Regions from separate parts of the Delftia sp. PX-1 genome, predicted to be linked through region 2. Evidence: predicted binding sites of a transcription regulator. Region 2 holds the regulator's gene; the other holds the start of a gene.
What was found. The regulator FNR, encoded in region 2, switches genes on or off when oxygen is low (the NO sensors DNR and NnrR bind a similar motif). The targets are predictions, from matches to a motif close to TTGATNNNNATCAA.
Positions count from the first base shown of each region.

Region 1: the regulator FNR is predicted to act here: its motif matches at 3,329-3,342, upstream of ACN20X_RS05445 (type IV pili methyl-accepting chemotaxis transducer N-terminal domain-containing protein).

Region 1 is NZ_CP184763.1:1,160,138-1,171,448, reverse strand. It holds gene ACN20X_RS05455 (MFS transporter) at 1-692, shown strand, start outside; gene ACN20X_RS05450 (response regulator) at 697-1,368, opposite strand; gene ACN20X_RS05445 (type IV pili methyl-accepting chemotaxis transducer N-terminal domain-containing protein) at 1,397-3,295, opposite strand; gene ACN20X_RS05440 (ChaN family lipoprotein) at 3,457-4,341, shown strand; gene ACN20X_RS05435 (putative bifunctional diguanylate cyclase/phosphodiesterase) at 4,345-6,300, opposite strand; gene purU (formyltetrahydrofolate deformylase) at 6,374-7,222, shown strand; gene ACN20X_RS05425 (LysR substrate-binding domain-containing protein) at 7,242-8,165, shown strand; gene ACN20X_RS05420 (FAD-linked oxidase C-terminal domain-containing protein) at 8,317-9,828, shown strand; gene ACN20X_RS05415 (hypothetical protein) at 9,916-10,938, opposite strand; gene ACN20X_RS05410 (hypothetical protein) at 11,058-11,311, shown strand, end outside.
Region 2 is NZ_CP184763.1:2,754,461-2,765,771, forward strand. It holds gene ccoP (cytochrome-c oxidase, cbb3-type subunit III) at 1-71, shown strand, start outside; gene ccoG (cytochrome c oxidase accessory protein CcoG) at 149-1,603, shown strand; gene ACN20X_RS12755 (FixH family protein) at 1,661-1,975, shown strand; gene ACN20X_RS12760 (hypothetical protein) at 2,157-2,444, shown strand; gene fnr (fumarate/nitrate reduction transcriptional regulator Fnr) at 2,526-3,245, opposite strand; gene hemN (oxygen-independent coproporphyrinogen III oxidase) at 3,407-4,789, shown strand; gene ACN20X_RS12775 (sulfite exporter TauE/SafE family protein) at 4,795-5,520, shown strand; gene ACN20X_RS12780 (HD-GYP domain-containing protein) at 5,694-6,938, shown strand; gene ACN20X_RS12785 (bifunctional diguanylate cyclase/phosphodiesterase) at 6,935-9,421, shown strand; gene ACN20X_RS12790 (sulfite exporter TauE/SafE family protein) at 9,385-10,203, opposite strand; gene ACN20X_RS12795 (cell division protein ZapA) at 10,595-10,996, opposite strand; gene ACN20X_RS12800 (hypothetical protein) at 11,029-11,238, opposite strand.

The sequences.
Region 1 (11,311 bases), 1.6 Mb from region 2:
TGGGCGCCCTGCTGCTGGCCTGGGTGGTGCGCCATGAGCCGGGGGATGCGCCCTCGCCCCTGCTGCTGCCTGCGCCCAAAGCTGGACTGGCCGCCATGGTCCGCGGCTATGGCGCCCAGCCTGGGGCCTGGCGCTGGGCCCTGGTGCTGGTCAGCTGCTTCCCCTTCATCGGCGCGGCCTGGTTCTACCTGAAGCCGCTGATGCTGGACCATGGCTTCGCACCCGCCCATGCCGCCCTGCTGGCCGGCATGGGCGGCGGCGTGGTGGCTGCGCTGGCGGGCGCGGCCTCGCCCCTGCTCACGCGCCGCCTTGGCACCCGGCGCGCCCTGCCCCTGTATGCGGGCTGCAACGTGGCGGCGCTGGCCCTGCTGGCCGCCGTCATCGCAGCCGGCGCCCCGGCCCCGGGCCTGGTCGCGGCCGTGGCCTGCGTGGCAGCAGCCATGGGCGCCTCCTCGGCCTGCGTCTTCGGACTGATGATGCAATTCGCCCGCCCGCGCTGGCAGGCCTTCGACTACGGCCTGCAGGCCAGTCTGTTTGCCGCCAGCCGCATGCTGGTGCCGCTGGCCGCCGGCGTGGCGCTGGACGCCGTGGGCGCGGCAGCCATGCTCACCGGGCTGACCGTAGCGGCCGCGCTGGCGTGGGTGTGGGCGCTGCGGTGTGCGGGGGATGGTTGGGCTTCAGCCACAGCGTAGGCCGCTAATCCCGCTGCCGCTCCGACGCATACACCGCCGCCTGCACGCGCGAGCTCAGGCCGAGCTTGCGCAGGATGTGTTGCACATGGATCTTGACCGTGGTCTCGGCAATGTCCAGCGTGCGGGCGATTTCCTTGTTGCTGGCGCCCCGGGCGATCTGGACCAGCACCTCTTCCTCGCGCGGGGACAGCGGCGAGGCCGGGGCCTCGTCCGGCTCGGGCGCCTGGGGCTCGGGCGCGCCCTGGGACTGGAAGGCGGCCACCAGCTTGCCCATCATCTCGGGGCTGACCACAGGCTCGCCGCGCGCGGCGCGGCGCAAGGCTTCGGACAGCAGGTCGCCGTCGATGGTCTTGAGCAGATAGCCCTGGGCGCCGTTGCGCAGCGCGGCCGCCAGGTCCTGGCCGTCCTCGCTCACGGTGAGCATGACGACGCGGCTGCCGGGCGATGCGGCCCGCAGGCCCGCGATGGCATCGACGCCCAGCACGCCGGGCAGGTGGTTGTCCAGCAGGATGACCTGGGGCGCCAGCGCGGGCACCAGGCGCAGGGCCTCGCCCGCGTCGCCGGCCTCGCCGACCACGCGCAGGCCCGCATCCTGGGCGATGAGGGCGATCAGGCCGCGGCGGAACAGCGTGTGGTCGTCGATGACGAAGACGGAGATGGGGCTGGAGAAGGACATGGGGCGGCTTTTTTCTTCCGGGAGCGTGTCACGCGTTCGAGGGGAGGGCCTGCGCTGGCGCGCCGGCCGAGGCCGACGGCGGCAGCTCGATCAGCACGCGCGTGCCCTCGCCGGGGCGGGAGTGGACATGGACCAGCGCCTGCGCCAGCAGGGCGCGCTCGCGCATGATGCCCAGGCCCACATGCAGCGAGTCCGGCGCCACGTCGGCGGGGACGAAGCCGCAGCCGTCGTCGCTGACCTCGAAGCGCCAGGGGTGGCGCCCCACGCGCAGCTGCACATGCCTGGCACCCGCGTGCTTGCGCACGTTGGACAGCGCCTCCTGCACCATGTGCAGCACCTGGATCTGCACATCGGGCGCCAGCGGCAGGCCCTGGCCCGTCATGCTCAGCGAGGTGGCAATGCCCGTCTGGTGCTCGAACTTGGACAGCGTGGCGCGCAGCGCGGCCTCGATGTCCTCGGCGCTGGTGCGCGTGCGGAAATGCACCAGCAGCTCGCGCACGTCGGCATAGCATTCGCGCACGCCCACTTCCAGCTCGCCCAGGCTGCGGTCGCGCGCCTCGTCGCGGCCCTTGGCCACGGCGTCGCGCAGCAGCTGGGTCTGTATCTTGAGAAAGGCCAGCGACTGGGCAATGGAGTCATGCAGCTCGCGCGCGATCAGGCCGCGCTCCTCGGCCACGGCGGCTTCGCGCTCCAGCGCCGTGGCGCGCAGGCTTTCCATGGCACTGGCCAGGTGGCGCGCCATGGCGGACAGCAGGTCGCGCATGTCGTCCGTGAGCACCACGCTGGAGCGAAAGAACAGGTTGACCTCGCCCAGCAGGCGCTGCTGCAGTTGCACGGGGATGCTGACCACGGTCTCGAAGCCGGCCTCGCGGCAGTGCGGCAGCTGCAGGTCGCTGGCCGGCGTGATGGGGATCACGCGCAGCCGCGCCTGCTCGCGCGGCTGGCCGCACAGGCAGGCGCCCGTGTGCAGGCAGTGCTCCTGCACCGACATGGACTGGGGCAGGCCGTCGCCGGCCAGCAGCACGTAGCGCTCGTTGGCCTCGTCGGACCAGCGCACCGTGGCCGCATCGGCCTGGGCTGCCAGGCGGACCTGGCGCACAAAGCCTTCGGCCAGGGCCTGGAGGCTGGCCGCCTCGGAGGCCTGCACGCTGACCGCGTACAGCGCCTGCAGCTGCTGGTGCTGCACGTTGAGGCTGGCGGTCTTCTCGCGCACCTTGTCTTCCAATTCGGCGTGCGAGCTTTGCAGCGACTGGGCCATGAGGTTGAAGCCGGCCGCCAGCTGGCCGAACTCGTCGTCCTCCTCCACGCTCATGCGCGTGTCCAGGTGTCCGCGGCGCATGCGCTCCAGCGCCGAGCGCAGCTGGCCCACGGGATGCAGCACCAGCCAGTAGCTGGTGGCCATGAAACTCACGGCCGCGATGATGGCCAGCGCCATCAGACACATCTGAAACAGGTGCAGGATGGCCGTCCAGCGCGAGAGCCGGTCCTCGATGGCCTCGACAAAGCCGTCCACCTCGCGCACGAAGGCATCGGCGCTGCCCATGATGGCCTGCGCATCGGCCTGGTCCTCGGCCTGCCAGCGCGCGTGCAGCGCGCTCCAGTCGCGGCGTATGCGCTCGTAGCGCGCCCTGACCTCGTCGCTCCAGGGCACGAACAGCGGGCGCGACATGTCGCCGCTGCGCAGCAGGTCCAGGCTGGCGTCGAACTGCTGCGCGCGCGCCTGCCACTGCGCAGGCGCCTCGTTCTGGCGCGCCATGGCCATGCGCACCATGCTCATGCGCAGCCGCCCGGCCTCGTTCACGGCGGCCGCGCCGCCCTCCAGCTGCCAGGCCACCCACAGCGTGAAGCCGATCGATGCCACGGCCGCCAGCAGGCAGGCCGCGCCCATGAGCAGCAGCTTGGTCGAAAGCGAGGGCTTGCCATGCATGGTCGCACTGTAGCCACGGCACATTTGCGCGTCTTGACCTGAATCAAGCGCCACCCGTTTGCGCCGTGCCCCCGCCCCGATTCCTAGGATCCTTTCAACTGCCCCCAATGCCCACAGGGCCTATGGGGGCCACGGGCAAGGCCAGTGTTTAGCATGGGGCCATGCAAGTCCGCTCCATCCCCCGCCCCTTCATCCGCACCCCGCGCCTTGCCGGCCTGGCTGCGGCCGCATGGCTGGCGGCAGCCCTTGCCGGCTGCGCCAGCTCCTCCACACCGGCGCGGGACTGGACGCAGCAGCTGCAGCGCTGGTCCGACGCACCCCTGGTGCTGCTGGGCGAGCAGCACGATGCGGCGGCCCACCAGGCCTGGCAACAGGCCACGGTGCAGCAGCTGGCCACGCAGGAGCGCCTGGCCGCGCTGGTGATCGAGATGGCGCCGCGCACGGGCTCCACGGCCAGCCTGGCGCGCGACGCCTCCGAGGACGCTGTGCAGCAGGCCCTGCAATGGCAGGACGCCGCCTGGCCCTGGCCGCGCTACCGCGGCGTGGTCATGGCCGCCGTGCGCGCAGGCGTGCCCGTGCTGGGCGGCAACCTGCCCCGCGCCGACATGAAGCAGGCCATGCGCAACCAGAACCTGGACACCCACCTGCCGCCCGAAGCCTGGCAGCGCCAGCTCGACGCCATCCGCGAAGGCCACTGCGGCCTGCTGCCCGACACCCAGCTGGCGCCCATGGCCCGCATCCAGCTGGCCCGCGATGCCAGCATGGCCGAGGTGGCCAAGGCGGCGATCAGGCCTGGCAAGACCGTGGTGCTGGTGGCCGGGCGGGGCCATGTCCTGCGCGGGGTGGGCATCCCGACCTGGCTGCCGGAGTCCGCAGCAGCCAAAGTGGCCGTGGCGCAGGCAGGCGAGACATCGGTGGCGCACGAATCCGATGTGGACTGGCTGCAGAAGACGGACGCCTTGCCGGCCAAGGATCACTGCGCAGAGCTGCGCGAGAAGTTCAGGAACCCGCCGGCACCGCGGGCGGATGCGGGTCGGGTGGACTGAGCTTCACCCCTGTACGGCCCACATCCCCTCGTTGCCCGAGACCCACTCGCCGAACGCCTGCGCAGGCATGGGCTTGCTGCACAGATAGCCCTGGAAGAAGTCGCACCCCTTGCCGCGCAGGAACGCCAGCTGCTCGGCCGTCTCCACGCCCTCGGCCAGCACCTTCAGCCCCATGGCATGCCCCAGCGCGATCACCGACCCGCTGATGGCCATGTCGTCGGCGCTGTGCGGGATGTCGCGGATGAAGCCCTGGTCGATCTTGAGCAGGTCCAGCGGGAAGCGCTTGAGGTGGGCCAGCGAGGAATAACCGGTGCCGAAGTCGTCGATGGCCAGCCGCAGGCCCTGGGCGCGCAGGCGGCGCATGACGGCCAGGGCCTCCTCGGGGCGCTCGGCCAGGGCGCTTTCGGTGATCTCCAGCTCCAGGCAGTGCGGGGCGAAGCCCGTGGCGGCCAGCGCGTCGGCGGTGGCACCGGCGATGTCGGTCAGCAGGAACTGGTGCAGCGAGACATTGACCGCGATGGTCATCTCGGGCAGGCCCTGATCGCGCCAGCGCTGGCCCTGGGCGCAGGCCTCGCGCAGCACCCACAGGCCCAGCGCGCCGATGACGCCCGAGCTTTCGGCCACGGGGATGAAGCGTGCCGGGGAGATGAGGCCCTCGTCCGGGTCCAGCCAGCGCACCAGGGCCTCGGCGCCCACCAGGCGGCCCGTGGCCAGGTCGATCTGGGGCTGGAAGTAAAGGCGCAGGTGGCCCAGGTCTATGGCCTGCCGCAGCCGTGCCTCCATGGCCAGGCGCTCGCGCGCGGCCGAGGTCATGTCTTCCTCGAAGAAGCACCAGGCACGGCCGCTGCGCGACTTGGCGCCGTAGACGGCCGCATGCGCGCCCTGCAGCAGGTCCTGGGCATTGCCGGCGTGGGAGGGGTACATGCAGATGCCCACGCTGACGCCGGCCATGACGGACAGGCCGTCCGGCGAGCTCCAGGGCTGGCCGGCCGCCGCGATCAGTTGCCGTGCGCGGGCGATGGCGTCGCCGCGCTCGCTCATGCCCTTGCACAGCACGGCCAGTTCGTCACCGGCCATGCGACCTATGAGGTCCTGGGGACCCAGGGAGTCGTGCACACGGGCGGCGATGTGGCGCAGCACCTGGTCGCCGATGGCGTGGCCGTAGCTGTCGTTGACGTCCTTGAAGCGATCGATGTTCAGCAGCATCACGGCCAGCGTGCCCTGCTCGGCGGCCGCCTCGGCCACGGCATCTTCCAGCAGCGCTGTGAAGCGCACGCTGTTGGGCAGGCCGGTGAGCATGTCGCGGTGGGCCAGGAATTCGAGCTGGGCCTCGCGCGCCTTCTCGGCCGAGATGTCGGTGAACATGCACACGTAGTGCGTGACCTTGCCCTGTGCGTCCTTGACGGCGCTGAGCGACATGCGCTCGGGAAAGACCTCGCCGTTCTTGCGGCGGTTCCAGATTTCGCCCTGCCAGTGGCCCGTGGCCTGCATGCTGTCCCACATGGCCTCGTAGAAGGCCTTGTCGTGGCGGCCGGACTTGAACATGCGCGGGGTCTTGCCCAGCATCTCCTGCTCGGTGTAGCCCAGCAGCCGCGTGAAGGCGCTGTTGACCGAGAGGATGCGGCTGCGCGCATCTGTGACGACCACGCCCTCCATGGTGTTGTCCACCACGGCGGCGGCCAGGCGCTGGCGTTCGTCGGCCTCCCGCCCGGCGGCCATCGCGGCATGGGCAGTGCGCTCTCCACGGCGCATGCGCCACAGCAGCCAGCCGCCGCCCACGGCCGTGACCAGCACCAGGGCCACCGAGGACAGCATGCGCCGCTGCGCTGCCGGCCCCGGCGGTATCTGCAGGTGCGCCAGCAGCCATTCCACGCCCCAGAGCCACAGCAGACCTGCGCACACATACAGGGTCAATGCGCCCCAGAGCGGTATTCGGGGCTGCTCTCCCTGATCTTGCATGTGGTTCCTCAGAACGTTCCCAGAACGTGTGACTTGCGCAGGGTCGTGTGCATGCTGCGACAATTGCGCCGCTATGACCCAAGCCTATATTCTTACCCTTTCGTGCCCCGACCGGCTCGGTCTGGTACATGCCGTCTCGGGCTTCCTGCTCGAGCAAGGCGGCAACATCGAAGAGGCCGCGCAGTATAACGACCCGGCCACCGGACTGTTCTTCATGCGCGTGCAATTTGCCTGCAACGGCTGCGATCCCGCGGCTCTGAGGGCGGCCCTGGCCGACCTGGGCGGCCAGTACCAGATGAAGTGGCGCCTGCACACCAAGGCCGAAGCCATGAAGACCGTGCTCATGGTCAGCAAGGAAGGCCACTGCCTCAACGACCTGCTGTTTCGCTGGAAGAGCGGCCTGCTGCCGGTGGACATCCGCGCCATCATCAGCAACCACCGCGAGTTCTACCAGCTGGCGGCCAGCTACAACATTCCCTTCCACCACATCCCCGTCACGGCTGCCACCAAGGCCCAGGCAGAGGCAAAACAGTTCGAGATCATCGAGGCCGAAGGCGCCGAACTCGTGGTGCTGGCGCGCTACATGCAGGTGCTGTCCAACGACCTGTGCACCAAGCTGGCCGGCCGCGCGATCAACATCCACCACAGCTTCCTGCCCAGCTTCAAGGGCGCCAAGCCCTACTACCAGGCCCATGACCGCGGCGTGAAGCTGATCGGCGCCACGGCCCACTATGTGACGGCCGACCTGGACGAAGGCCCGATCATCGAGCAGGACGTGGCCCGCGCCGACCACACCGACACCGTGGAAGACCTCACGGCCCGCGGCCGCGACACCGAGAGCCAGGTGCTGGCCCGCGCCGTCAAGTGGCACAGCGAGCACCGCGTCATCCTCAACGGCCACAAGACCGTGGTCTTCCGCTGAAGCCGGCTCCCGGCCGCCCATGGCGAACGTGACCCTTGCCGCCGGCAGCGGCTTTGCCCCGCCCGGCAGCGGCGCCCGCCGCATCCCGCCCATACAGTGCCTGCTCACTTTCGAGGCGCTGGCGCGGCTGCGCAGCGTGACGCAGACGGCCGAGGAGCTGTGCGTCACGCCCAGCGCCGTCAGCCACCGCGTGCGCCAGCTCGAGCAGATCCTGGGCACGCGGCTGTTCGGCCGCTCGGACTTTTCGCTCACCACCGAAGGCAGCGCCTACCTGTCCCACGTGCGCGAGGGCCTGGGCGCGCTGCAGCGCTTTCCGGGCGAGGTGACGGCGCCGGGCCGCCGCAGGCTCAAGCTGGCGGTCACGCCCACCTTTGCGCGCGTGATCCTGATCCCGCGCCTGCGCCAGTTCACGGAAACCTATCCCGAGATCGACATCGCCCTGCAGGTCTCCATCCCGCTGCTGGACGTGGTGGCCGAGGATGCCGACCTGATGGTGCGCTTCGGCCCCGGCCACTACGCCGACGTGGAGCACATCGAACTGGCGCGCGACGTGGTCACGCCGCTGGCCTCGCCGGCCTTCATCCGCGAGCATGGCCCCTTCGAGCAGCCCCAGGACCTGGAAGGCATGCCCCTGCTGCGCAGCCCGCTGGAGCCCTGGCGCACCTGGTTCGGCGCCACCGGCCTGGACTGGCCCGAGCCGCACGAGGGCTCGCAGTTCAACGACATCGGCCTGATGTGCGACGCGGCCTCGGCCGGCATGGGCATTGCCCTGGTGCGCCACAAGCTAGGCGCACCCTGGATGGACAACGGCACCCTGGTGCGCCTGTTCGACCTGGACACGGCCAGCCCCCATGCCCACTACCTGTGCTGGCGCACCGGCACCATGGACCGCTGGGAATGCGCGGCCTTTGCTGAATGGTTGAAGAGGGCGATGGCCTGCTGAGGCGCCCACAACGGAATTCACGGATTTCGCGGATTTCACGCGCCGTTGCAATAAACATCAGCGCAGTCCCGCTGCACAAAGACGGCGGCATCGCCTAAAGTCAGGCCCCATGACTTCCGCCAGCTCCCCAGCCAGCCCTGCCCCCGGCGCCATGGCGTCGGCCGCCGCCGATGCCGCCCACCAGCAGCCCACGGCCTCCGAACGCGCACGGCGCCAGGCCGAGGTCGTGGCCGCGCTGGCCCGCCATGTGCCCGCGCATGCCCTGCTGTGGAACGCCGAGGACACCACCCCCTATGAATGCGACGGACTCACGGCCTACCGCCAGCGCCCCCTGGTGGTCTGCCTGCCCGAGACCGAGGCCCAGGTCCAGGCCGTGCTGCGCGCCTGCCACGCCATCCAGGTGCCCGTGATCGCACGCGGCGCAGGCACCGGGCTGTCGGGCGGCGCCCTGCCCCATCCCATGGGCGTGACGCTGTCGCTGGCCAAGTTCAACAAGATCCTCCAGGTCGATGCCGCCAGCCGCACGGCCGTGGTGCAGTGCGGCGTGCGCAACCTGGCCATCAGCGAGGCCGCCGCGCCCTTCGGCCTGTACTACGCGCCCGATCCCAGCAGCCAGATCGCCTGCACCATCGGCGGCAACGTGGCCGAGAACTCGGGCGGCGTGCACTGCCTCAAGTACGGGCTGACCGTACACAACGTGCTGAAGGTGCGCGGCTTCACGGTGGAGGGCGAGCCGGTGGAGTTCGGCTCCATGGCGCTGGACACGCCGGGCTTCGACCTGCTGGCCATCCTGGTCGGCAGCGAAGGCATGCTGGCCGTGACCACCGAAGTCACCGTGCGCCTGATCCCCAAGCCCCAGCTGGCGCGCTGCATCATGGCCAGCTTCGACGACGTGCGCAAGGCCGGCGACGCCGTGGCCGCCGTGATCGCGGCGGGCATCATCCCGGCCGGGCTGGAGATGATGGACAAGCCCATGACGGCCGCCGTCGAGGACTTCGTCAAGGCCGGCTACGACCTCACGGCCGAGGCCATCCTGCTGTGCGAGAGCGACGGCACGCCCGAGGAAGTCGAGGAAGAGATCGCCCACATGAGCGAGGTGCTGCGCGGCGCCGGGGCCACGGCCATCACGGTGAGTGAAAGCGAGGCCGAGCGCCTGCGCTTCTGGAGCGGGCGCAAGAACGCCTTTCCCGCCAGCGGGCGCATCAGCCCCGACTACATGTGCATGGACTCCACCATCCCGCGCAAGCGCCTGGCCGACATCCTGCTGGCCATCCAGGAGATGGAAAAGAAATACGGCCTGCGCTGCGCCAACGTCTTCCACGCGGGCGACGGCAACCTGCACCCGCTGATCCTGTTCGATGCCAACGACCCCGACGAGCTGCACCGCTGCGAGCTGTTCGGCGCCGACATCCTGGAGACCAGCGTGGCCATGGGCGGAACGGTCACGGGCGAGCATGGCGTGGGCGTGGAAAAGCTCAACTCCATGTGCACCCAGTTCACCACGGCCGAGAACGACCAGATGTTCGCGCTCAAGGCCGCCTTCGACCCGCAGGCCCTGCTCAACCCCGGCAAGGTGATTCCCACGCTCAACCGCTGTGCCGAATACGGAAAGATGCTGGTGCGCGGCGGCCAGATCTCACACCCGGACCTGCCGAGATTCTGAGGCGTGGTGCAACCGGCGTGGTGCAACGGGCGCGGTGCAACCGGCGACGTGCGGCGTGCAACAGGCGCCGTGCAGTCCTTCCCGCCCTCAGGGCTGCTGCAGGCAGCGCGCCCACAGTCCGTCAAGCGCCCGGGCCAATGCGCCTCCCTGGCGGGGCACGGCCTGGCCCTCGCCCAGGTCTTCGACCAGGGTGTCCAGCGGCATGGCTTCGGTCAGCGTGCGCACGCCGCACTCCATGGCCAGGGCCGTGTCCAGGTAGGCCACGCGTGCGCCGGCCACGCTCCAGCGCGTGAGCTCGCGCACGCGGCCCACCTGGCCCAGCCGCAGGCGCATGGCCTCCATGCGCGCGGCCAATGAGCGGCGTATGCGCTCGCCCGCCTCGGGGCGGTCTTCCTCCAGCCGGCGCAGCGCCGCCTCCTGCTGCTCCAGGGTGCGGTCCATCGCCTGCAAGGCCGCCTCGCGGCCCAGCCGGGCCTCGTCGTAGCGCGGCAGGGCCGCGCGCAGCCGCACCAGCGTCCGCTCCCGCTCGCGCGCATAGACATGCCCGGCCGCGCGCCCTGCCTGTGCACAGGCCTGGGCTGCCAGCACCAGGCGCTGCGGCGCGGCCTCGGCACTGAGGCTTTGCGGACGGAAGCTGCCGCACTCCTTCATGTCCCCCAGCACACGCAGATCCTCCAGGTGCCGCTGCCTGTGGTCGGCATCCCTTTGCGCCTCCTGCGCGTGGCGCCGCAGCATCTCCTGCCGCTGCCGCTCCAGCACGAGCAGCTCACGCCATTCGCCACGCAACCGCGCCTCGAACCGGGCCTGTTCGCTTTCGGCGGCGCGCTGCAGTGGCCCGACCTCCTGGCGCAGACTGGCCTGCAGGTAGTCACGCACGCCTGCGCGCTCGCAGGCGTACTCGACGATGCGCCCGCCGCTGCCGTCGCCCACGCTGCGCCAGCTGCTGCGCGCGCAGGCCGACCTGTCCTGCAGCACCTGCCCTATCGACACGCCCGAGGCGGCGCCCCAGGGCGCAGCCCGCACGGTCAGCACCTCGCCATCGTCACCGCCGCAACCGCCCAGCAGCAGGGCCAAGCCCGCAGGCAGCAGCCACACTCGTTGCCAGCGCATGGGCCCTCCTGTGCTTGTGATTTCTGGTTGAGTCTTTGATGTTAACTATCAATCACATCGGATATGTGATTTTTCACAATACTCACTGCACAATCAGACTTATCCCATAGCGTGCCCGCATGCAGGATGCGAAGCAGCGGTTTGCGCAGAAATTACGTGATTCCCTGGAGGCCCGTGGCTATGAAGCCAAGCCCTCGGTGCTGGAGCGCGAATTCAACACACGCTTCTGGGGCAAGCCCATGTCGCAGCACGGCGTGCGTCTGTGGCTGCTGGGCAAGACCATGCCCAACACCAAGAAACTTGCTGCGCTGGCCGACTGGCTGCAGGTGCCGCTGGAGGAGTTCCTGCGCGCGCCGCAGCCGGCGCGCGAGGT
Region 2 (11,311 bases):
AGGCGCAGATCGCGGTGCTTGCCTCCTATGTCTGGGGCATGTCGCACAAAGACGGCGCAGTCCGTCAATAAGGACAGGGGGCGGCGCTGCGGCGCCGCCTTTTTGCCTTTTGAGTTTTCAGATATTCCAAAAAACCAAGGAACCCACCATGAAGCCCGAGAACGGGGATGATGCCGGGAAGCCTCCCCGCAAAGTCATTCCGATCACGCCTGCCGACCCGGACCCGGGCCAGCTGGTGTCGATGTTCGAGTCCGAGAAGAAGGTCTACCCGCGCTCCATCAGCGGTGTCTTCGCACGCTGGCGATGGGCTCTGGTGTTTCTCACCCAACTGGTTTTCTATGGCCTGCCCTGGCTGGAATGGGGGCAGCGCCAGATGGTGCTGTTCGACCTGGGTGCGCGGCGCTTTTACCTGTTCGGGCTGGTGCTGTACCCGCAGGATTTCATCTACCTGGCGGGCCTGCTGATCATCTCGGCGCTGGCGCTGTTCCTGTTCACGGCCGTGGCCGGTCGCCTGTGGTGCGGCTTTTCCTGCCCGCAGACGGTCTACACCGAAATCTTCATGTGGGTGGAGCGCAAGGTCGAGGGCGACCGCAGCGCGCGCATGCGCCTGGACAAGAACGGCTGGACCTTTGAAAAGCTCTGGAAGAAGTCGCTCAAGCAGTTGCTGTGGATTGCCATTGCCCTGTGGACCGGCTTCACCTTCGTGGGCTACTTCGTGCCCATCCGCGAGCTGGGCGGCGAGCTGCTGGCGCTGCAGGGCAGCTGGCAGGTCTTCTGGGTGCTGTTCTACGGCTTCGCCACCTATGGCAACGCCGGCTACATGCGCGAGCAGGTCTGCAAGTACATGTGCCCCTATGCGCGCTTTCAGAGCGCCATGTTCGACCGCGACACCATGATCGTCAGCTACGACACGGGCCGGGGCGAGCCGCGCGCGCCTCGCACCAAGAAGGTGGACTACAAGGCCCAGGGCCTGGGCGACTGTATCGACTGCAAGATGTGCGTGCAGGTCTGCCCCGTGGGCATCGACATCCGCAACGGCCTGCAGTACGAATGCATAGGCTGCGGTCTGTGCATAGACGCCTGCAATTCCATCATGGACAAGATGGAGTATCCGCGCGGCCTCATCCGGCTGACCACGCAGAACGCCATGGCCGGCCTGTGGCGGCGGGCCCAGGTGCTGCGCCGCATCTTCCGTCCGCGCGTGCTGGTCTACTCGGCCGTGCTGATCGGCCTGAGCATGGCCATGATCGTGAGCCTGGCGCTGCGCCAGTCGGTCAAGGTCGACGTGATACGCGACCGGGCGTCGCTGTCGCGCATCGTCGCGGGCGGCAAGCTGGAAAATGTCTACCGCCTGCAGATCATGAATGCCACCGAGCAGGCCCAGCGCTACCGCATCAGCGCCCATGGCCTCGACGGGCTGGAGCTGGCGTCCGAGCAGGAGGTCGAGGTCGGCCCGGCCGAGACGCGCGGCATTGCGGCGCGGCTGCAGATTCCCTACGGTTCCGCCGAGCCGGGCTCGCACACCGTATTCTTCGATATCGATGCCGTGCATTCAGGCGCGGGACGCGCGTCCGAAAAGGCCGTCTTCCTGGTGCCCCGGTGATATGTCTGGCCGGCGCCGCCCAGGCTGCGCCGGCTGTTTGAAAGAAAGAGGTTATCCATGTCTTCCAGTCCCGCAGTCTCCGCGCCCGCCACGGCCCCTTCGCATCCGGACGCCGGCAAGCCCTGGTGGAAGTTCGCCCATGTCTGGCTCGTGGTGGCCGGCCCGGCCGCCGTCGTGGTGGCCGGCGTGGTCACGGCCGTCATTGCGATCAATGGCGCCGATCCCGTGATCGATCCTGACTATTACCGCAATGGCATCACCATCAACGAGCGTGCCGATGGCGTGCGCGAAGTGCCCAAGAGCCTGGCGCCCGCGGTCACCGGCCGCAACCACGCGGCCACGCCCGCGCAGGACCATCCCACGGACCGCTGAACGCAGGAAAATACCGTGCACAAGGCCGCAGTCGCGGCCTTTTTGCATGGTGGATGGCATCTCCAGCATGCGCGAGGGCCAAGGGTTTCCTACAGGCAGTGCAGGGTGCGCAGGGCTTGGCACGGTGCGAGGGCGGCGCGCACAATGAAAGCCACCCCTCGACAGCTCAAGGAGATCGCTGATGTTGGCCCAACGCTGGATGTGGATTGCCTGGCCGGCCTTTCTGGCCGCCGCCGTGATGGAGATGCTGGTATTCGCCTTCGTGGACCCGCTGGAGCTGCACTGGCTCGGCGACCTGGGCTGGTCGCGGCAGGGAATCTACACGCTGGCCTTCTTCGCCTTCTGGGGCGTGACCATGCTGTCCAGCCTCATGACCACCATGCTGGGACGCTCCACGCACGATCTCAACGACGGCGTGGTCTCCGAGCCGGACCCAAATCTGGCCATGCAGGGCCTGGGGCGCGATTGAACCCGCGTGCACTGCAATGGCAATGAACAAGGCCCGCGATCGCGGGCCTTGTTCATTGCCGGGGGGCGGGGCCTTGCGGCCTCACTGGCACTGCTGGCTGTTGACGATGCGCTTGAGCGCGTCCGTGTCCAGGATGCGCAGATGGCGCTGGCGCACCTCGATGATGTTTTCCTCGGCAAACTTCGAGAAGGTGCGGCTCACCGTCTCCAGCTTCAGGCCCAGGTAGCTGCCGATTTCCTCGCGTGTCATGCGCAGCACCAGTTCCGACTTGGAAAAGCCCCGGGCGTGAAGGCGCTGCACCAGGTTGAGCACGAAGGCGGCCAGCCGCTCCTCGGCACGCATGCTGCCCAGCAGCAGCATCACGCCATGCTCGCGCACGATCTCGCGGCTCATGACCTTGTGCACATGGTTTTGCAGGGCCGTGACCTCGCGCGACAGGTCCTCCAGCTTGTCGAAGGGCATGACGCAGACCTCGGCGTCTTCCAGCGCGACCGCATCGCAGGTGTGGTGGTCGTTGACGATGCCATCCAGGCCGATGATCTCGCCGGCCATCTGAAAGCCCGTGACCTGGTCGCGCCCGTCCTCGGTGGCCACGCAGGTCTTGAAGAAGCCCGTGCGGATGGCGTACAGCGAGGTGAAGGACTCACCGTTGCGAAACAGCAGGCCGCCGCGCTTGACCTTGCGGCGCGTGGCCACGATGTCGTCGATGCGCTGCATCTGCTCGGCATCCAGGCCCATGGGCATGCACAGCTCGCGCAGGTTGCAATTGGAACAGGATGCTTTGATGGTCTGAAGGTTCATGGAGTAAACATCAGCGGCGCAGCAGTGCGCCGGCGGTGACCTCGTGGATGGCGATGAGTTGGATCAAATTGTCGCAGCACTGCCGCGAACAACTCTTGATATGAGTCAAGGACGCGGCCAATGGGCTGCGGCACAGTGGACGACATTAGAGGAAAAAACCCATGACCGCTGTCACCCCAGAGCTGCTGCGTCGCTTCGACGTACCGGGGCCCCGATACACCTCGTTCCCCACGGCCGATCGTTTCGTGGAGGCTTTCGGTGCTGAAGACTATATCCTGGCACTTGAGCACCGCAAATCGAGTACCGCAGCGCGGGCCATGCCTTTGTCGCTGTATGTGCATGTGCCGTTCTGCGAGTCGCTGTGCTACTACTGCGCCTGCAACAAGATCGTGACGCGCCACCACGATCGCGCTGCCGTCTACCTGGACTACCTGGCGCGCGAGATGGCCTTGCACACGGCCCATTGCGGCAAGGGCCAGGCCGTCAGCCAGTTGCACCTGGGCGGCGGCACGCCCACCTTCTTCTCGGACGATGAGCTGCGCACGCTGATGGCCCTGCTGCGCGAGCATTTCAAGCTGGAGCCGGGCGGCGAATACTCCATCGAGGTCGATCCGCGCACCGTCAGTGTCGAACGCCTGGCCGTGCTCAAGGAGCTGGGCTTCAACCGCCTGAGCTTCGGCGTGCAGGACTTCGACGAACAGGTGCAGATCGCCGTGCACCGCGTGCAGCCGGCCGAGCAGGTGTTCGCGCTGGTGGCAGCGGCACGGCAGCTGGGCTTTGCCTCCATCAACGTGGACCTGATCTACGGCCTGCCCAAGCAGACGCCCGAGTCCTTCGAGCGCACGCTGGCCCAGGTCAATGCGCTGCGGCCCGACCGCATCGCGCTCTATGCCTATGCCCACCTGCCCGAGCGCTTCAAGCCGCAGCGGCGCATCGCGGCCGAGGACCTGCCCCAGGGCGCCGACAAGCTGGCCATGCTCTCGCGCTCCATCGCGGCCTTCATGGACGGCGGCTATGTCTACGTGGGCATGGACCACTTCGCCTTGCCCGAGGACGCGCTGGCCGTGGCCAAGCGCCAGGGCCGGCTGCATCGCAACTTCCAGGGCTACAGCACCCAGCCCGACTGCGACCTGATTGCGCTGGGCGTGTCGGCCATCGGCAAGGTGGGGGCCAGCTACAGCCAGAACGCCAAGACGCTGGAGGAGTACTACGACGCCATCGACGCCGGCCACCTGCCCGTGGTGCGCGGCCTGGCACTGTCGCGCGATGATCTGGTGCGGCGCGCCGTCATCATGGCCATCATGTGCCAGGGCGCCGTGCTGTTCGAGCCCATGGAGCAGGCCTGGCTGCTGGGCTTTCGCGAGTACTTCGCCCCCGAGCTGGCGGCGCTTCAGGACCTGCAGGCCAAGGGGCTGGTGCAGATCAGCGACGAGGGATTCCAGGTCACACCCATGGGCTGGTACTTCGTGCGTGGCGTGGCCATGCTGTTTGACCGATATCTGCAGGCCGACAAGAACCGGGCGCGGTTTTCGAGGATCATCTAGGCCCCATGCTGTTGTCGCTGCTCTGGACCGCTTTGATCATGGGGCTCGTCGGCGGGCCCCATTGCCTTGCCATGTGCGCCGCGCCCTGCGGCGTGGTCACGGGCGGGGCGGGGCAGGGCACGGTACAGGGTGGTGGGCAGGTGGTCGCCGTCCATGGACTGCAAAGCCGGCTGTGGCTGCGCACGGCGCTGTTCCATAGCGGGCGGCTGGCCGGCTATGCCAGCCTGGGCGCTGCCTCGGCGCTGGCCATGGAAAGCCTGTCCTGGCTCACCAGCCAGACCACGGCGCTGCAGCCGTTCTGGACGCTGACCCATGTCGCCGTGATGGCCTGGGGCCTGGCCATGATGGTGCAGGCCCGCCAGCCCGCCTGGCTGGAGTCTGCGGGCCGCGCCGCCTGGCGGCGCGTGCAGCCCTGGGTGTCCGCCCCTGGCGGCACGCTGGCGGCGGGCTATGCCTGGGCGCTTATGCCCTGCGGACTGCTGTATTCGGCCGTGCTGGTCGCCGCGCTCAGCGGTGGCCCCTTGCAGGGCGCATCGGCCATGGCGGCCTTTGGCGTGGGCAGCGGGCTGTGGCTGGTGGCCGGCCCCTGGCTGTGGCGGCTGGGCCGCCAGCGCCTGAACGGCTTGCGTGCCGAATGGGGCACGCGGCTGGCCGGCCTGATGCTGGTGGGCGTGGCCGTGTGGGCGCTGTGGATGGACCTGATCTACAAGCCCAGTCTCTGGTGCCGATGAACAACAGCGGGGGACAGACTTGGTCCTGAGGGTCGCGGATTGCCTGCAAGGCCCTCAGAACTGGAGATAATGCCCGAATCATCGGCTTACATTTGCCGATTCCTTCAGCCTCGGGGCCGTTGCCGCGCGTGAACCATTCCGTCCTCATCGATATCCGAGACCTCCGTCCGGGCATGTTTGTCCAGCTCGATGTTGGATGGCTAAACCATCCCTTTCCGGTCAGCAGCTTCAAGATCACCTCCAGCGCACAGATCCAGACCCTGAAATCCCTGGGCCTGGAGGCGGTGCGCTGCGTTCCGCACAAAAGCGACGCCTGGCCGGCCGAGGTGCGCACTCCGCCGCCGCAGCCGCTGCCCGCTGTGGCGGCCGCTGCAGCCGAGCCCGCCGAGGAACCCTCACCCGCAGCGCCGCTGCTGCTGTCTGTGCCCAACTGGCGCGGCCGGCTGGAGGACTGCAATGCGCGCTTTCAGAAGGTGGAGCGTGGCTATGTGGCCATCGAAACCACCCTTGCCAGCGCGCCCGAGCAGGCGCGCATGCCCACCGAAGCCCTGGTCGACGGCTGCCTGGCCGAACTGGCCGGCCCGCAGGACGTGGCGATTCACCTCCTGTCCGATGGCGTGGGCAGCAACCAGAGCGTGCATGCCGTCAACGTGACCGTGCTCGGCCTGCTGCTGGGCCGCGCCCTGGGCCTGGAGGCTGCGCTGCTGCGCGACCTGGGCCTGGCGGCGCTGCTGCACGATGCCGGCAAGCCGGTGGCCGGCGCCGAAGGCATGCACGGCCTGGCCCTGGAGTCTTCCGTGCCCGACGCGCTGCGCGACCGCTACGAGCGCCATGTGGGTGAATCGGTGGCCATCGCCATGCGCATGGGCCTGTCGGCCCAGGTCACCACCGCCATCGCACAGCACCATGAGTGGGCCGACGGCACGGGATTCCCGCTGAGCCTGGTGGCCGAGGACATGGAGCTCACGGGCCAGATCCTGGCCCTGGTCAACACCTATGACCGCCTGTGCAATCCCGGCGATGCGCAGACGCCGCACACGCCGCACGAGGCGCTGTCCATGCTGTTCAGCCGGCTGCGCGACAAGTTCGCCGCGCCCGTGCTCAATGGCTTCATCCGCATGATGGGCGTGTTCCCGCCGGGCTCGGTGGTGGAGCTGACCGATGGGCGCCATGCCATGGTCATGTCCGTCAATGCATCACGGCCGCTCAAGCCTTCGGTGATGGTCCATGACGCCAGCGTGCCGGCCGCCCAGGCGCCCGTGCTGGCGCTGGAGCTGTTTCCCGCGCTGGGCATACGCCGGGGCGTGGCTCCTGCGCAGTTGCCGCGCGACGCGCTGGACTATCTGTCGCCGCGCCGGCGTGTCTGCTATTACTTTGAACGGGCGGTGGAATTGGATCCGCCGAAGGTGGCGTCTTGAACAAGCAAGCGCTCAACCGCGCCTGGCCCCGCCTGCTCGATGCACTGCAGGAGGCGCTGTGGCTGATCGATGCCCGCAGCCTGAAGGTGCTGCGCGCCAACGCCGCCAGCGAATCCGTCACCGGCTATGAGACCGATGCCGCCGTGGGACTGCCCGTGCAGGTGCTGGCCGCCACGCCGCAGCAGCAGGCGTTCTGGAGCGACCCCTTCAACTGGCAGGCCGGCGCCCAGTTCATTTCCGAGGTGCGCCGTGCCGACGGCCAGCTGGCGCCCGTGGAGATGCGCGTGCGCGCGCTCGACGGCGAGGTGCTCCTGGTCAGCATGCTGGACCGGCGCGAGCAGGCGCTGCACGAGGCCGAATTCGAAAGCCTGCTGGGCGAGTTGCGCGCCACGCTGGAGTCGGCGGCCGACGCCATCCTGGTGTGCGATCCCGATGGCCGTATCCGCGCCTTCAACCACCGATTCGCCACGCTCTGGGGCATTCCCGAGGCGTTGCTGGTGCGCCGCAACGACGCGGCCATCCTCGATCACCTGGCCGGCCAGGTGCGCGATGCCGAGTCCTACGCGCAGCAGTTGAAGCTGCTGTCGGCCCAGCCCCTGATGGAAGCGTCCGACGTACTGGACCTGCGCGACGGCCGCATCCTGGAGCGCCGCGCCGTGCCCCAGCTGCGCCGGGGCCTGCCCATGGGGCGCATTTTCTCCTTCCGCGACATCACGGCCGAGGCCCAGACCCAGGCGGGCCTGGAACTGGCTGCGCGGGTCTTCGAGTCCAGCCTGGACGGCATCTTCATCGCCGATGACCACATGGACGTGGCACGCACCAACCCGGCCTGCGAACGCTTGCTGGGCGGCATGCCCGTGCAGGGCCGCACGGTGGAATCGCTGTTCGAAGCCACCGAAGACCCATCCGACACGCTGGGCGACCTGGCCCGCATACAGTGGCATCAAGGCGGCTTCTGGGAGGGCGACCTTTGGCTGCGCCAGGCCGGCGGTGCGCGCTGCGCCGTGCGCCTGTCCTGGGTGCCGCTGCGCAATGCGCAGGGCGACGTGGTGCAGAGCATCGGCTTCATGCGCGACCTCACCCAGCAGCGCGTGGCACAGCAGCGCATCGAACAGCTGGCCTACAGCGACGCGCTCACCGGCCTGCCCAACCGGCTCAATCTCACGGAGCGCGTGGATGCGGCCATCGAGGCCGCACGCGCAGGCGGCACGGTGTTCAGCATCCTGTTCATCGACCTGGACCGCTTCAAGATCATCAACGACTCGCTGGGCCACCAGTTCGGCGACCGAGTGCTCAAGCTGGTCGCGCAGCGCCTGAGCGACTGCATGCGGCCGGTAGACATCCTGTGCCGCCTGGGCGGCGACGAGTTCGTGCTCTACCTGCACGGCTGCAACGCCGAGCTGGCTGCCGCGGTGGCCAGGCGCATCCTGCAGGAGATGGAGCGGCCCTTCCTGCTCGACGGCCTGGGTTTTTCCGTGCAGTGCAGCATCGGCGTGGCCCAGTACCCGGCCGACGGCCTCACGCTGGACGAGCTGATCCGCCAGGCCGACACGGCCATGTACCGCGTCAAGGAGCGGGGCCGGGGCCATTTCAGCTTCTACCAGCCGCAAATGAGCGCGGGCCTGCTGTCGCGCATGAAGCTGGAGCATGCCATGCGCCAGGCGCTGGAGCATGGCCGCATGGCCGTGTACTTCCAGCCCCAGGTGCACATCGACAGCGACCGCATCGTCGCGGCCGAGGCGCTGCTGCGCTGGACCGACCCCGAATTCGGCGTGGTCTCGCCCGGTGTCTTCATCCCGCTGGCCGAGGAGTCGGGCTACATCGTCACGCTGGGCGCCTGGGTCATGGAGCAGGCGGTGCAGGAGGCTGCGCGCTGGCAGAAGCAGGGCATGCCGATCAAGGTGTCGGTCAATGTCTCGGCGCTGGAATTTCGCCAGTCGGGCTTTGTCGAGCGCGTGACCGAGCTGCTGCGCCGCTACGGCCTGGAGCCCCATCTGCTGGAGCTGGAGCTGACCGAAAGCATCCTGCTGCAGGATGCACAGGACATGGCGCTGCGCGTATGCCAGATCGCCGATCTGGGTGTGGGCATGGTGATTGATGACTTCGGCACCGGCTACTCCAACCTGGCCTACCTGAAGAAGCTGCCCATCTCCAAGATCAAGATCGACCAGAGCTTCGTGCGCGGCCTGCCCAGCGACGAGGGCGACCAGGCCATCGTCGGCGCCATCATCAGCCTGGGTCTGGCGCTGGGCGTGGAGATCGTGGCCGAGGGCGTGGAAACGCACGAGCAACTGACGGCCATCCACCGCATGCAGGGCCACTACTTCCAGGGCTTTCTGTGCGCGCCGGGCCTGCCGCGCGAGCAATTCGGCGAATGCCTGCAGGCCCAGCGCGCCGGCATCGGCGCCATCGCCTACCGGCAGAGAATGGCCCAGGTGGCAAGCGCTCAGCTGCCCGCGCTCAAGCCCTTCCAGAGCATGTAGGCCGCCAAGCCGAACAGCAGCGTGGCGAAGATCCGCTTGAGCTGGGCCACGGGCAGCCGGTGCGCGGCCCGCGCGCCCAGCGGTGCGGTCAGCACGCTGCAGCAGGCCAGTGCCAGCAGGGCCGGCAGCCACAGGTAGCCCAGCGAGTATTCGGGGCGCCCCGCGTCACCCGCGCCTGTGAAGATCAGGCCTGCCGCATTCACCACGGCAATCGGAAAGCCCAGCGCCGCGCTGGTGCCCACGGCCATGTGCATGGGCACCGAGCAGCGCATCATGAAGGGCACGCTGATGAAGGCCCCGCCTGCCCCCACCAGCCCCGAGATGAAGCCCAGGCCCGTACCCGCGCCGTACAGCCCCAGCGGCCCCGGCAGGGCGCGCGTGGCCGTGGGCTGGCTGTTGCTGCGCAGCATGCGCAGCGCCATGTAGCCGATGAACACGCCAAAGAACAGCGCCAGGTACTTGCCGCGCAGCAGTGCGAAGACTCCCAGGCTGGCCAGCAGCCCGCCCGTGATGATGCCCGGCGCCAGGCTGCGCACGATGTCCCAGCGCACGGCGCCGCGACCGTGGTGGGCGCGCAGGCTGGAGATCGAGGTGAACACGATGGTGGCCATGGCCGTGGCGATCGCCATCTTCACGGACAGGTCCGGGCCGACCCCGCGCTTGTCGAGAAAGTAGGTCAGAAACGGCACAAGCACCATGCCGCCGCCCACTCCCAGCAGGCCGGCCAGGAAACCGGAGCACAGGCCCAGCAGGGCCAGTTCGAGAAACAGCAGATCAGGCATGCGGCGGCAGATCGGTAGTGAAGGGGCGGGCAACAAAAAACCCGGCGCACCGTGGAGGTGCGCCGGGTTGGAATCAGGTGTCTGCAAAGACCACCGGGCCGTCATCCTGAACCGGGGTTCAGGGGGGCAAGGGCAGCCAGACGTTGGGTTCATCTGACGCGAGACGATCACGCTCGAATGGCAATGTACCAAGCCCGGGCTCATAGAGCATTGGTCCAAGGAACTATAAAGCCCGGCGGGTTTGCAGACGCCTCCATTCTAAGGCCGTTGATCAGGCCCGCGATCAAGTTCTTTGAACGGCATGGGCTTTTCATTGACATGGGCGATGCAATGAAAACAGCCTCCGAAGAGGCTGTCGTGCGGGGCAAGGAAAGGCAGCGGCGGCCCAGGCTCAGATCAGCCGCGCATCGCCCTCCAGGGCCTGGTCCAGGCGCAGCACCAGTTGCTCGGCAAGGGCCTGCTGGCGCGCACGCTCGGCCAGTTCCTCGGGGCTGGGCTCGGGCGGCTGGGATGGGGCGTTGTGCTGGGAAGCGGCCTCGTCATGCAGGGACTGCATCTCGGCCTGGGCCGTGGCCATGGCGCTTTCCTGGGCTTCGCGGTCCAGCACGTCGAAGGCCATGTTCAGCGCGGACAGCACGGCCACGCGCTCGCGGGAGCGGACCTTGCCGCTGTCGCGGATGCGGGTCATGGCCGTGTCCACACGGCGCACGGCTTCGAGCAGACGCTCTTCCTGGCCATCGGGGCAGGTCAGCACATAGCTTTGCTGCAGGATTTGCACTTCGATCTGCTTCATGGGCGTTCGGGGCGTCGGCGGTTGCGAAGGGGTCAGGCCCCCTGGTTGGAGGGCAGGCGCTCGATCAGGGCATCGACGCGGGCCCGGGCGGCGTTGAGCCGCGAGCGCAGCGAATCACGCTCCTGGGTCAGGGCCGCCACCTGCTCGGCGAGCAGCGCATTGGTGCGTTGCAGTTCCTCGTGGCGAACCAGCAGGCGCTCCACGCGCTCTGCAATGTGGTCGAGGGAAGTCTGGGAGGTCATAGACGCTGAGATTGTAGGACGTGCGAACGAAGTGAGCACATTCCGTGGAAGTATCCGAGGAAACCTGGTAACA